Regions from separate parts of the Trichocoleus sp. ST-U2 genome, predicted to be linked through region 3. Evidence: predicted binding sites of a transcription regulator. Region 3 holds the regulator's gene; each other region holds the start of a gene.
What was found. Region 3 encodes NtcA, which controls nitrogen genes in cyanobacteria. Its sites were predicted from a motif close to TTTGTANNNNNNNNTACAAA; they were not measured.

Region 1 (4,703 bases), on a different contig from region 3:
AGTGTGAAATTCTGTCAAATCATTTTTCGGAAAGCGGCTTGACTCTTAGTTTAGACCCAAATCATACTTCATTAGACCTGGCTTTAAAGTGCTGTTAGCGCAACGGCGCGATCGCGCGGACTAGGCAAAACTACAGAGACTTTCATCGTCGGTTGTGAACTGCGCTCAGGGGAGCTTTTGCAAAAATACCAATTGGCAAGCCTCTCTAAAACTCTTGAAACCCTTGAAAAGTCGTAGCGATCGCTAAAGTACCTTCTTCAAGGATCGGTAGCCGGAGCTATTGAGCGATCGCCAAACAGCAATCCCTGTGTTATTCAGTTGCTTCACTGGCAAGATATCAGCCAATAGGGAAAGCAGCCCCAGTCTGGGGCTGCTTTCCCTATTGGCTAAGAATGAGAGTATCTAGATTCTGCCCGATCTTATCTTTGGGCGCTGCTGCCAAGCTGATTCCAGGTTTGGATCACCTTCTCTAAAGGTGCAGGCAAACTCCCTTGATTAATCTCGGTGTAGCGAACTGTACCCTTGCGGCTGCTAAGGGTGTAGGTGATGTGATCGGCAGCACCACTGGGTGCTGGGTAACTCAGGTTCTTAAATTGGGCAAATTGCTGCTGTTCTAGCAATTGCTGAAACTGTCGTACCTGTTGCACAGGAATGCGGAGAACGCTACGTTCGGAGTCATTAGCATCGCCGATGCGAACCCGCATCAAGCTTCCGTCATTGAGTAAAACAGTTTCGTAAGTTCTACCAGCAAAACCGCCACTGGCGATCGCTCGAAACACCACATTTTTATCTAAGGATGGTGGTAGTTCGCTAGTCGGGATTGGCATTGGCTTGAGGATGCCAGCATCGCTTAGTTTACTTGCTGCTTGATTGAACTTAATAATGGAACCATCGCTGTTGGTGTGATAAACCAACAGTTGTAGCTTGCTTTGTACAGTTACCTGCCACCCAGGTATTGCATTAGTAAGACAACTCTCGTTAATACCGCCCAAACCCAGACAGCTATCCCAATTGTACTGTTGAGCTTGAACGATGCTGAGTTCGGTAGTGGGGACTTTGAACTGTCTGGATGCTTCCCTTAAGACTGCATCTCGAACGGAATTCGGCAAACTCGCGAGTTGATCCACCTTCACGACAGAACCAGCTGCATTCGTGCGATAGACCAAGCGTTTTCCGCTTGCTTCTACCGTCACCTGCCACCCTTCTACTGTCGCTGGCGCACACAAAATATCAGGTGCGTAAATCCCTAGACACGCATCAGGCCAAGTCTTCTGTTCGGCCTGGACGACGCGAATCTGGTTTACCGGCAAACCCAGCTGCGTGGAGGCATCAGAAATCACAGCATTGGCAACAGATTTGGGGAAGTTTCCTGGGATGTTACTGCCAGGAGTATTCGACTTTTCTTGACGTAAAACTTGCCCTGTAGAATTGGTGCGATAGACCCAAGTTTTGTTATTGCTAGACACGACAACACGCCAACCGGGAACTAATGCTTGAGTACAAAATTCACCCGATTTCGGAAGTCCTAAACAGCCATCAGGCCAAGTTTCCTGGCTAAACTGAGTAATCTTGAGCTTTCCCGGAGCGATGCCAGTTTGACGCGACAAATCTTGACGAACAGCGTTAGCAATTCGAGGCGGTAAGCGATTAGCTTGTTTACGGTCAAGATTTTGCCCCACTTTCTGGTCTTTAACCTTAACCAGTCTGGTGATAGACTCAGAAAGTCCGGCTGGGGCAGCAAATGCGGTTTGTAACAGTGTCAGACCTGCGCCTAAAGACAGGACGCCAGTTAGAACTAAAACGGCAAAAATTCGCTCGGACTGGTGAACTGTTTCACCGGGGTTTACGGCTTTGGAGTGTTTTTTGAAAATCTGTCTCATAGAAACCTCAATAGAGTTGTTTTTGCAAGCGGAGAGCGTGTTAGGTGAGACGAGCGGCACTCCAACGCTCATCGAATGCATATAGCAGATAAAACGCTTGACGCTGCTATCGTGCGAGTTAGTTCCGCTGTTTCGTTCACCTGAATGGGTGATTTTTTACAAGTTTCAGATAGCGATCGCACGCAAAGAAGTTAACTTCTGCAAAAACAGGTTTCTATAATCGTGTAGGTGTGTATTTATTCCAGCAAGGGAGCGATCGCGATGACTGTGTTGGTAGTCGCTACGGGAAATCCAGGCAAGCTGCGAGAGATGCAGAAGTATTTAAGCGGATTTGGCTGGGAATTGACCCTGAAGCCAGAGGAACTGGAGATTGAGGAATCGGGTGACACCTTCATGGCTAACGCTTGTCTGAAGGCATCCCAGGTGGCAGAGGCGACTGGAGAGTGGGCGATCGCAGATGATTCTGGCTTGGAAGTAGACGCCTTAGAGGGCGCACCCGGTATTTATTCCGCTCGTTACGGCAAAACCGACCCCGATCGAATTGAACGCCTGTTGAATGAACTCGGCAACGAACTGAATCGGGAAGCCCAATTTGTGTGTGCGATCGCGATCGCTCGTCCCGATGGCGCGATCGCCCTGCAAGCCGAAGGAGTTTGCCGCGGCGAAATTCTCCACGCCCCTCGCGGTACGGGAGGATTCGGCTACGATCCAATTTTTTACGTTCCCAAAGAGCAAATGACCTTTGCGGAAATGACTCCTGAGTTGAAGCGCCAGTGGAGCCATCGCGGTCAAGCTTTTAAAATTCTCTTACCCCAGCTACAGACTTTAAAGACTGAGGGTTAAGTCCAGAAGTTAGAAGTCCAGTAACCAGAAATCAGAATTTTGCGATCGCCAAAAATTCTAATTTCTGATTTTTAATGACTCCTGACCTCTAACCTTGATGACTCAGTCCTCAGTCCTCAGTCCTCAGCCCTCAGTCCTCAGTCCTCAGCCCTCAGTCCTCAGCCCTCAGTCCTCAGTCCTCAGTCCTCAGTCCTCAGTCCTGACTTAGACAGCTTCCAGATTCTTTTCCCCCGTCCGAATTCTGATGACCTGCTCTACCGGGCTGACAAAAATCTTACCATCACCGATTTCACCCGTTCGGGCAGCGGCAATGATTTTCTCAATCACCATATCAACCTGGCTGTCTTCAACAACGATCTCTACTTTAAGTTTTTGCAGAAACTCAACCGTGTACTCGGAACCGCGATAACGTTCGGTTTGACCTTTCTGCCGTCCAAATCCTCGGACTTCAGAAACGGTCATTCCCACAATTCCCGCATTGACTAGCGCAATTTTAACTTCGTCGAGTTTAAAAGGCCGGATAATCGCTTCAACTTTTTTCAAGCTTCTAACTCCTCAGTTCGTTCTGGATTTGATCTGTACAATCAATTTGTACAACCAAAGGTACTCGTAAAGCGGCGGCTATGTTTTATCACTGCTCAAACAAAGATTTTTGTATTATATGATACATATTGCTCTTCACTCCCACCAGAGGCATCCATTATGCCAACCCTAACTAAGGGGTTTCTCTGGATATCGCTGACTCGTTACCTTGACAGCGTTTGACTTGACAGTACAGTGAAGATGCGCGGGTTTGGAAATATTTTCCCCATTTGTATCAAAGCGGTTGTTCCAGGCAGATGCACCCGGTTCTTCCGACTCCTAGCAGAGTTAATCTTTCAGCCGTCAACCAGCAAGCTCAACGACTATTATTCAAAAGCGGACGCACAATCAAAAAGCCAGTGCCAAACGCTGTCGCCACAATCAAAAAGATGACGATGATTAACCACCAGCCACTCACATCTGCGGAACGCTCTGGCTGAGTTGGGCGACGATACCGACCTTCTTCTTGTTCGATTACCAAGCTTTCTGAAAAATCAGGTAGTGGTGCTGGTTCAGCTTTGGGAGGGGGAGGAGGTAGAACTTCCACTGGCGGAGCGATCGCAGCCGAACGAGGAGGACGAGGAGGCTGCGGAGGACGCCGCTTAGGTGTTGCGTTTGATCCAGTCCGAATTTCCGGTTCAATGGGGGGAGGGGGAACTTCAACTCGGCTCCCGGAGGGGAACGAAGTGACTACCTGTTGTGCGTGCAAAGCTGACTGAACAACTTTTTCGATTTCTTGGCGCAGCTGTTGATTTTCTTTGGCTAACTGCTGATTTTGGGAATTCAGCGAGTCCAGCATCGCTTGCGCTGTTTGTAACTCTGCTGAGAGTTCTTTGTAAACCGAAATTGGCACTGAGGGACGGTAGGTATTCATTGGGCTTTGGGGAGTCTGCTCAGAAATATAAGCATTTTGCATTGGCGAGCGGGTCGAGGGATTAGACATCATGGATTTAGTTTAAGTTTGGTAAGGCAACAATAATGGAAAGTGAGGCGACTCTGACAGCCATTTTTTAACAAATTTGCTATTTAATCAACTAGGAATGTGCCCCAATCGATCTTTACGGTGTCATTGCTATAACCTTTGTATTCTCCGATTGTTTTAATTCTCCGATTGTAGGAGGGGAAAAAAGTGTCCCACTGGCCCTTGACCCTGACCAATGGCTAAAGCGTATTTTAGAGCAGTGGTGACATAATCTTTGGCTTTTTGAACCGCAGACCACCGATCTTTGCCCAAGGCTAGATTAGCCGCGATCGCGCTACTGAGCGTACACCCCGTGCCATGAGTGTTTGTTGTCTCTACAGTAGCGGTTTTCAAGGTTTCCAGATGGTGCCCATCAAACCAGATATCGATGCCGCGTAGATTCCCCTCCATTCCGCCTCCTTTCACTAATACAGCCG
Region 2 (4,703 bases), on a different contig from region 3:
AACGGTCAACGGGTGGCTATCGATGCTACTTCTCAAACCATTACCAAAACCGAATCCGTTACCAAGGGTTCTAGCGTTGGTGGTATCCTCAAGAATGCCGCATTAGGTGCTGCTGCTGCTGCTGCGGTTTCTGCTGTGACGGGTGACAAAGCGATCGCTACCGAAGAAGTCTTGGGCGGTCTGGGAATTGGTGGACTCATCGGACTGTTCCTCGGTCGGGATAGAGTGGATCTGATTGCGATTGATCCGGATACGGATCTGAATCTGCGGTTAAATGACGAGTTAGTGCTAGAGCAGTAATATTTGCAGAATGAAGCGTGCAATTCTAGTTGACTGCTGATTGCTTCATTCTTTAAGCAGATAGGCACAAAGAAATAAGTATTTTCTAAACCCGGTTTCTAGAAGAAATCGGGTTTTTAATTCTAAATGGCGTCTTATCACAATCCTATTTAAGTTGTGAGATGCCAGCAGTTCAGATGCCCAACTTCTCCAGGAAGTCGGGCATCTCGTTTTCACGAATCATTGATGACTGCTATACCATGCAGACCGATCGCCTCAGATAAGTAATCGTATTACCCATTACCAGCTCAAATACAAATAAATGTAAGAGCAACTTATCAAACTTCATCTTCGCCCTTTAAGGCTTCAGTTAGTAACCAGACAATAAAGGTCGTTCCGGGTCCTTGAGTGTGGGGAATACTGCGATCGAGCCAGTTGCGTTCGGCGGGGCTAATGACTTCAATTTCGCCCTGCATTTGTTCTACTAAATCTCTCGCGATCGCTAAACCCAATCCACTCCCCGGAATCTCAGTTTCTGCCTGGACGCCTCGGTAATGTCGCTCAAACAAATGCTCTTTATCTTGCACAGGAATGCCAGGGCCAGTATCGCTAATTGCGATCGCCTGAAAATCTCCTTGAGAAGTATGTCGTCGATTTCCTGCCTGAATGTAAACTTGCCCACCCGCCGGGGTATATTTCAAAGCATTGTCAATCAGATTGCTTAACACTTCGCGCAGTACTTTGGCATTGGCTTGTACTGGCGGCAAATTCGGAGGAATTTCTGCTAATAAAGCCAGATTTTTTTCTTGGGCGATCGCGCTGGATGTCACCACTAGCGGTTTCAAAACTTTCGCCACTGAGCAGGATTCCAATGCCAGCGCTCTCGTCGGAATTGTTTGAGGCTCCAATCCCAAGGGAGAGTACAGATTTCCTAAATCTTCACCTTTTGGGGGAAGCGGACAAGACGGGGCAATCGGCACGGGAACTGCATCGTAAGAACGATCCGCAATTTGCCCGTACAAAGGCACTAACTCTCCTTCGTCCATATCCACAGCCCGATCGAACTGTAGAAGCAACTCTTGCAGGCGATCGCTTTCACGCACGATGCTGTTGGCAACTTCGCGGTTCGCATCTCCAGGTACCAATCGTCTGAGGAGCAACTTGCCAAACGTCCGTAAGGCGGTCATGGGATTGCGAAACTGATGTATCAGATCGTCCATGAGATCGCGCTGTTGAGCCTGAAGATGACGCTGCTGACTCAGCTGTTGCTCAAACCATTGGGAACGCCGATCCAGAATACAAGCGCTCGCCAGTGTATCGGCAATCCGTTCAATCGCGGTTCGTTCCCGCTGGTTCCAAGGTCTATCTTCACGAGCTGTCACCAGCAGCCCCATCACCACACCTTCATGCAACAAAGGCACCACAATTTGGCGCGAGGAGCTACTCAAGTCAGCATCGGCGAAGAGCGATCGCTGGAGGGGCCATGTCCCCGCCTTTGCCTGCAATTCATCAATCGTTTCTTCTTTCCCGACTTCAGCCGCCGATTCCGTTGAACCCGTCTCAGAAACCGCATCGGACTCCTGAGGAACCGGAGATGCCGCTGACAATAACCGAGGAATGGATGCCAACGGTCGATCGGAAAATCCCAAAGCCGAAATCTCATCCGTTTCCCATTCCACCGCTGTCTGTGGGTAAGCAACAACCGGCCTTAGCTTAGTTGGGACGCCCTCTACCAGTTCTTCCGTTAAATACACAACACTCAAGGCAGCTTCCAGTCCTTGAGTTAATAGTGCTACTTGTGATTGGCACAAAGTTATGAATTCTGAACTGGTAGACATAGACACATTCGCTTATACTTGGGTACTTGACAGCGAGGAAAATTGCATTTATCGGATCGGGTTTTCTTCCGTCGATCCTGACACGCAATTGCGCTGAAGCGGCAAAGGTCGTGCAAAGACCTCATTTTTGTTTCTTTTTATTACAAAAATTTTAGCGAGCTTTCATGATAGTTTGGTTACAAAACTGCTTCCAAACTGGCTAAATTTTGTCAAGGTCGAATAAATATAGCCCTTTATACGCTATATCTAGGCTCAAGTTTAGACAAGCTTGCATATATAGCGTCTATTGCCCGTTCTGCTGCTGTCGATTTTAATTTCTGAGGGCTGTAATGTTTGTATCAATCGGTAAAAAGCGGTTGATATTTTGAACTCAAACCGATATACTTGCGACGGTTTTTGTATCTATCATTACAACTGTCAGAATTAAAGGGGAGGTAAGGAGGTTGGCTAGAAGACGCAAGCGGAAAAGTCGCCGTCGCCAGGAAGGACGTAGAATTTTAGAGCATGTCCCTCAGTATAGTATTGAAAGTGGCGAAGATAAACCAGTCACCGCCGCGCGAAAGTTTATTCAAACCGAAGGAATCCTTCCGCCTGCTTTGCTGCTCGTGAAGCGGAACGAACACACCACAGATCGGTACTTTTGGGCGGAAAAGGGGCTATTTGGTGCCCAATATGTTGAAGAAAATCATTTTCTGTTTCCTAGCCTTAGGATAATCGACAATCCTGTGGAAAAGCCTACCCTCGCCGCTGTTCGTAGCAGCTGAAGTTTTAGGCATTAAACGTGAAAACTCGGTTATAGGGGCGGTTTGCGAACCGCCCCTATTGTTTTATAGGAGGAATTTTGAATCTTTCCTTCTAATTAAAATTCTTTTGGGTTCACAAACTGACCAGGTTTTGGAATTTTTTAAGGTTTTCAGCGAGAGAGTTGTCATTCGCAAGGCTTTAATTGGAGTTCCTGTTGCAATTGAGCCAATTCATCACGATGGGCGATGACAGTTATTAAACTTCTGGTCTCTTTTTCGACACCTGCAAATGTTTCCACCTTCAGGGAAACTTGTTCGCTGCGTCCAGCTTTTTTCCAGTAAAAAACGCCAGCGGCTGGTGAAAGGAGAACCAAACCTAGAAAGATTTTAGCGAATGGGGGAAATAAAATTGCTAAAACTAACGCCAAACAAAGAAAGCCACAAAAAGCTAATAAGCTCAGAAAAATTGCCAAAAACCAGCTGGGGCGGACAAAGCCTTGGAATGTAACTTGATTTTGCTTTGCATCCACCGCCGCAATCCGGTAAGCACGCCGATCGAAATATTGTTGCAATTGAATTAAAATTGATTCTTCTGGTTGCTCCGCAATCAGTTTCACTTGTTGCGTTCGATCCTTAGCGGAGGCTCGAATAAAGAAAAATAGACCGACTGCTAACAACAGTGTTAGCAGAAATGTTGAAAAGAGAATTGTCGTATTCACGAATTTCTAGATAGGGCAATGGAAAATAGGCTCTTGTCCAAGAGATACAAGATCGCCTATAACCTATAGCCTATCGCAAGAGAGCTTCTTTGGGATTGGCTCAGATGGCTTGAGATTCTCTCATTGTGTATTCATCCCAAAGGCGAGCCAGGTCATGAGCCTGTTCCAGACACTCTGGGCGAATTTGATACATTCGACGAGGTCTTCCTCTCCCCTCCACTTTTTTCCAATACCCTGTGATAGCGGCTTGGTCTTCCAGAAATTTTAAGGCGCTGTATAAGACGGTATCAGAAAGCCGATAGGTAGGATATTCACTCTCTAGTCGCCCGATGAGTTCGGTTCCATAGGATTCTCCACTCATCAAAACTGAAAGGACATAACACACCGCTAGTTCCTTGTTGAGATAAGTGGGAGGAGGGTCTTGAAAAAACTGATAAATATCCTCAAATTTCATCTGCATAATTCACTGAACTCCCAGCCAAATAAATTGGATTAGGATCGATTTCCCCAATCTAACGATGCCTTTATCAATCAGAAAACACACCCCAAACAAGGCTGCTATCACTGGTGTATTAAGACCGCGAACGATCAAAAGCAGCGCGTGATGTCAGCTGGCAAAATGACAGAACGATACCATCAATTTTAGACACTCAATTCTGGGTTGGCCTGCCAGACTTCACGGATGATTTTGCCATCCTTATCAAATTGCACCTGGTAGGAAAGCGACAAAACAACAGGGGTTCCGTGCTTGGACTTGGCATAGATCGTGATGACTGCTTCGACAGCGCGATCGCGTTGCTGTTGTTTTACAACCTGGAAATCTTGAATCTTGTACTTCGAGAAGAATTCTTCCCAGGCTGGGTAGATGGATTTCCCCTGATAGACTTCGTCCAGAACGCCATAGGAGCGCATTAAAATGGCATTGTCACTGTATTGCGTGACTGTTCGCTCCGGGTTTTCCGTAGCGATCGCTGCCCAATGTTTTTGCGCTACCGAAAGCGGTTTCGGTATCACCGTCCTTTGATAGGCTGCCAAACTACCTACCAAAGCAACTGCATAAGCGACGGAGAGTAAATGCTTCCTGAGATTTGGTTGCAGGAATTTCATCATGCTGCTTCCACTTC
Region 3 (4,703 bases):
TTTGAGTCTGATTTAGTTGCGCCTCCGTCTGGCCTTGTTTAGCCAGCGCAGCTGCCAAAGATCGATTAATCGCATCTAAGCGCTGCTGAGCGACAGATTGCTGGGTGCGAGCTTGAGCGAGTTCCTTCTCTACTTGCTCTTTTTGGGCGGCGGTTTTAGCAAGTTCGCTTTCGGTTTTCCGTTTCTGCTCGTTCGCTTTAGCAATATCCTTACTTGCTGTCTTGAGTTTTTTCTGCACTTCTTGGAGTCTAAAAACTCCAATCCGCAATTGTTCGCTTGTCGCAAAGATGATTGTCAGTGTTGAGGCAGAAATCGTTAGTCCCGTTAGAATCGTTACTAAAACAGCTGTTTTGCGGGGACGCAGATTGAACAACGACAGGCGTGCTTTTCCCACGCGCGTGCCAATGCGATCGCCTACCGTTGCGATGACGCTTCCCAACACTAAAATAGACAAAATCAGGAAGAGCGCACTGTCGGTCATTGTCTGCTACAGTCATTCCAGTTACAGCCTATCGCATCGCAGGCTAGAGAAAGGGTTAACAGGAATTAAAGATCGAAGGTGAAATCGGAAAGGTTAAAGGTTGCAAGGTTGAAAACTATCCGCTTAAAACCTGAGACCTTTTAACTGAACTCCCGACTAAATGTTAAAACTTGATAACTTGCTCGCGCTACCATGCCGTTTTAACCGACAACCTAACCGACAACCTGACCAAAGCCTCTAGCTGTTTTCAAGTAAACTGCTGACTCAGTGTAACTGGGTTGTGTACCGTAATTTTTTTCTTGTGGATAGAAATCATTTTTTCCTCCCGCAAATCTCCCAGTAAGCGGGTGACTGTTACCCTAGTGGAGCCAATTGCTTCAGCGATCGCTTGATGAGAAAGCTTCAGATCGATCGTAATTCCATTGGCGGTAGGAACGCCAAAATCACGGCACAGAATCAATAGAAAACTCACCAAGCGCGATCCCATATCTCGGTGAGCTAATGTCTCAATCATCATTTCTGTTTGCAAAATGCGCGAAGAAAGCCCTCGCAGCATCAACATCGATAGCTCCGGATTATCCTTGAGCGATTGCTCTACCTGATCGATCGGTGCCGAAAGCAGCTCCACTGGCGTAAATGCTACAGCGTGATAAAACCGATCCGAACGATGCCCTGTAATTAAGGACAGTACTCCAAAAACGCTGTTTTCTCGCAGCAGCGCCACGGTAATTTCTTCCCCAGCTTCATACACGCGAGACAGCTTTACTGCACCTTTGAGCAAAAAGTATACCCGTTCAGCCGGGTCTCCTGGGAAAAAGATCGTCTTGCCCCGCTCAAAAGTTTCCACCACGGGTGGAAACGCCCCACCTCCCAGTTGACGGAACACAGCTGCTAGCGGTCTATCTTGCGTCACTGCCACTTCCTTTTTCCTAAATGCTGCCCTACAGACTTCTGCAACTTTCTGTCGGAGGAACTTTAACCATAGCAAAACAACTATGAGAGTTTTCTGACATTAGACACAGATAAACTGACTTCCAAGCGGTTTTTGTGCTATTTGATACAAAATTTTAAAGTAGTTTCCCCGGCTACCTTCTTTAGTTCTCTCCCTGCTCAAGGCAAGTAAGATTATGACGGAAAATGTTGATATCTTGACAGTATCTGCGCTATCGGGTGGGATGCATGGTGAGTAAGGAGGCACGCTCCTTACCCGTACTAGACAGCCTTGCTCCGGGCGATCGCGATCTTGAATACTCCCCTAAATCGGATATCCTCTAATATTGCCTTCAAAATCGACATTTATGCTAGATTTAACCGGAAAAAACGCCCTTGTCACCGGCATTGCCAACAATCGATCGATCGCCTGGGGGATTGCTCAGCAACTGCACCAAGCGGGTGCGAATCTAGGAGTGACTTACCTGCCAGACGACCGAGGCCGCTTTGAAAAAAAAGTGGCAGAGTTGGTAGAACCCCTCAACCCCAGCTTATTTTTACCCTGCGATGTCCAGAATGAGACCCAAATTCAGTCTACATTTGACGCCATCCGCGATAAGTGGGGCAAGCTAGACATCCTGATCCATTGTCTTGCTTTTGCGAACAAGGAAGATTTATCAGGTGATTTTAGTACCACTACTCGTGCTGGCTTCACCCAAGCTCTAGAAATTAGTACCTATTCGCTGGTACAACTTGCTGGGTCAGCAAAACCACTGATGACAGAAGGTGGCAGCATTGTCACGCTGACTTATCTAGGCGGCGTTAAGGTGATCCCCAACTACAACGTGATGGGAATTGCCAAGTCTGGACTGGAAATGAGTGTCCGTTACCTGGCATCTGAATTAGGACCGCAGAATATTCGCGTGAATGCAATTTCGGCGGGTCCCATCCGTACTTTGGCATCGTCGGCGGTAGGTGGCATTCTGGATATGATCCATCACGTTGAGGAAGTGGCACCGCTGCGACGCACTGTAACTCAGAAAGAAGTGGGAAATGCGGCTGCTTTCTTGTGTAGCGATTTGGCAAGTGGCATTACAGGTCAGGTGCTGTATGTCGATGCGGGATACGAGATTATGGGGATGTAAAAAGAATCAAACATTAAAAATTAAAAATTAAAAAGCAAAGATTCTGCTAATTTTTAATTTTTAATTTTGCATTTTAAAGGCTTTCGCGTCTCCCAGATGCTCAGTAACGTAGGATAATAAACTTAACTTTATTTTCTTGAGTGAGCATCTGCGATGCAGGCACGCGATCGCCAATTTCCACCTTCTCCAAGCATTGAACAGCTTTTGTCTCCTCGCATGGCAAGGGTTCCCCGCAAGACGGGCGAAACGGATGTTATCGTCACCGTCAAATTAGACGGGAATGGCACTTGCAATGCCAAAACCGGCATTCCGTTTTTAGACCATATGCTGCATCAAATCGCCTCTCACAGCCTGATTGATTTGGATGTAGCCGCGACGGGAGACTTGGAAATTGATGACCACCATACCAATGAAGATGTGGGAATTACCCTAGGAATGGCGTTGCATCAAGCACTGGGCGATCGCAAAGGAATTGTCCGATTTGGGAATTTCCTCGCCCCTCTCGATGAAGCGTTGGTTCAGGTAGCGTTAGATTTTTCCGGACGTCCTCATCTGAGCTATGGCTTAGAGATTCCGACTCAGCGAGTCGGGACTTATGACACCCAGCTGGTGCGGGAATTTTTTGTGGCGTTGGTCAATCACAGCCAGATGACGCTGCACATTCGCCAACTAGATGGAATTAATTCGCACCACATTATTGAAGCGACGTTCAAAGCGTTTGCGCGATCGCTCCGCATGGCAATCGAAGTTGATCCCCGTCGTGGCGGTACGATCCCCAGTTCTAAAGGCGTGTTATAGGTTTCCTTGCAAATACACTCCGATAAAGGCAACGAGAGCCGGGGAAATCCTCACCAGGCTCTCGCTTCATCCTGCTGAAGTTTCCGCGACCACTGACTCTCAATTCTTCTATGTCTTCAGAAATGAGAACTTATGGAAGAGGTTTGCGGATATAGCCATATTTATTGCCAATCTTAACTTTTGCTAGCCCTTGCGAAAAAGATTGAGCGCTATCAAATTGGGGTTTAATTACGAATTTGCCACTCTTATTGATATAGCCCCATTTGTCGCCGTTCTTTACCGCTGCTAGGTCTTCTGAAAAGTTATAAATATTATCAAATTGTGGGGGAATGACAACATTGCTTGCCTTGTCAATATAGCCTACCTTAGTGTCTATCGTTATGCCCGCCAGCCCTTGAGAAAAGTCCCCAGCCCAATCAAATTGGAGTGGAATAACAAGATATCCCATTTTGTCAATATAGCCCCACTTATTATTACTGGATATCACTGCTAGTCCTTCCGAAAAAAACTTAGCTTCCTCAAATTCCAACGGAACAATAACGTCTCCCCGATTATCGATATAGCCCCATTTGTTGTCTTTTTTGACTGGCGCGAGTCCTAGGGCTGATTCACTGCGATCGCTTATAGAAAAAGATTCGGCAACATCAAACTGGGGCTGAATGGCGAAGTTGCCTTTCTTGCCGATATAGCCCCACTTTTTACCGATTTCTACCGCCGCCAGCGCTAACGCAGTGCGATCGCTTATAGAAAAAGATTCAGCAAAATCAAATTTTGGGTTAATTACCAAGTTCCCTTTCTTATCAATATATCCCCACTTTCCATCTATCTTTACCGCTGCCAGCCCTTGAGAAAAATTCTTAGCCAAATCATATTTTGGTTTAATGACTAAGTTGCCACTCTTGTTGATATAGCCCCACTTGTTCTTTAGTTTGATAGCCGCTAACCCTTGGAAAAAAGATTCGGCATTATCAAATTGAGGTTTGATTGCGAAGTTGCCTTTATTATCAAGATAGCCCCATTTGCCGTCTATTTTGACTGCTGCTAGCTCTTCTGAAAATGAATCAGCCCAGCTAAATTTAAGCGGGATGACTATTTGCGAATTACGGGCTTGTCCCTCAGTTGCATCAAAATTAACTTGAGAAGTCCGAAAATTTGAGATGGCTTCACATCCAGAAATTAGAGCGATCGCTAATCCAAACAGAAGGCTGGCAACCGCGACAAGCAATCTGTTGTGAGTTGCAATTTTCATAAAAGTACCCTATCCAATCGCAGCCAAGATTTAAGTAATCAATATTTGTTAATCATCTGAAGTAAACCCTGTTATTGTCAGTGAAATTCTAAAGCTTGCT

Region 1: the regulator NtcA is predicted to act here: its motif matches at 3,375-3,394, upstream of NC996_RS10745 (P-II family nitrogen regulator).
Region 2: the regulator NtcA is predicted to act here: its motif matches at 2,513-2,532, upstream of NC996_RS14820 (DUF3155 domain-containing protein).

Annotation. Positions count from the first base shown of each region.
Region 1 covers NZ_JAMPJY010000012.1:87,280-91,982, reverse strand. The annotation lists gene NC996_RS10755 (hypothetical protein) at 420-1,880, opposite strand; gene rdgB (RdgB/HAM1 family non-canonical purine NTP pyrophosphatase) at 2,142-2,723, shown strand; gene NC996_RS10745 (P-II family nitrogen regulator) at 2,928-3,266, opposite strand; gene NC996_RS10740 (hypothetical protein) at 3,622-4,179, opposite strand; gene thiD (bifunctional hydroxymethylpyrimidine kinase/phosphomethylpyrimidine kinase) at 4,405-4,703, opposite strand, start outside.
Region 2 covers NZ_JAMPJY010000020.1:30,651-35,353, forward strand. The annotation lists gene NC996_RS14810 (S-layer homology domain-containing protein) at 1-300, shown strand, start outside; gene NC996_RS14815 (ATP-binding protein) at 618-2,117, opposite strand; gene NC996_RS14820 (DUF3155 domain-containing protein) at 2,561-2,881, shown strand; gene NC996_RS14825 (cofactor assembly of complex C subunit B) at 3,046-3,579, opposite strand; gene NC996_RS14830 (PadR family transcriptional regulator) at 3,680-4,033, opposite strand; gene NC996_RS14835 (hypothetical protein) at 4,222-4,703, opposite strand, start outside.
Region 3 covers NZ_JAMPJY010000023.1:56,310-61,012, reverse strand. The annotation lists gene NC996_RS16340 (DUF3084 domain-containing protein) at 1-481, opposite strand, end outside; gene ntcA (global nitrogen regulator NtcA) at 729-1,400, opposite strand; gene fabI (enoyl-ACP reductase FabI) at 1,780-2,556, shown strand; gene hisB (imidazoleglycerol-phosphate dehydratase HisB) at 2,710-3,354, shown strand; gene NC996_RS16320 (WG repeat-containing protein) at 3,485-4,603, opposite strand.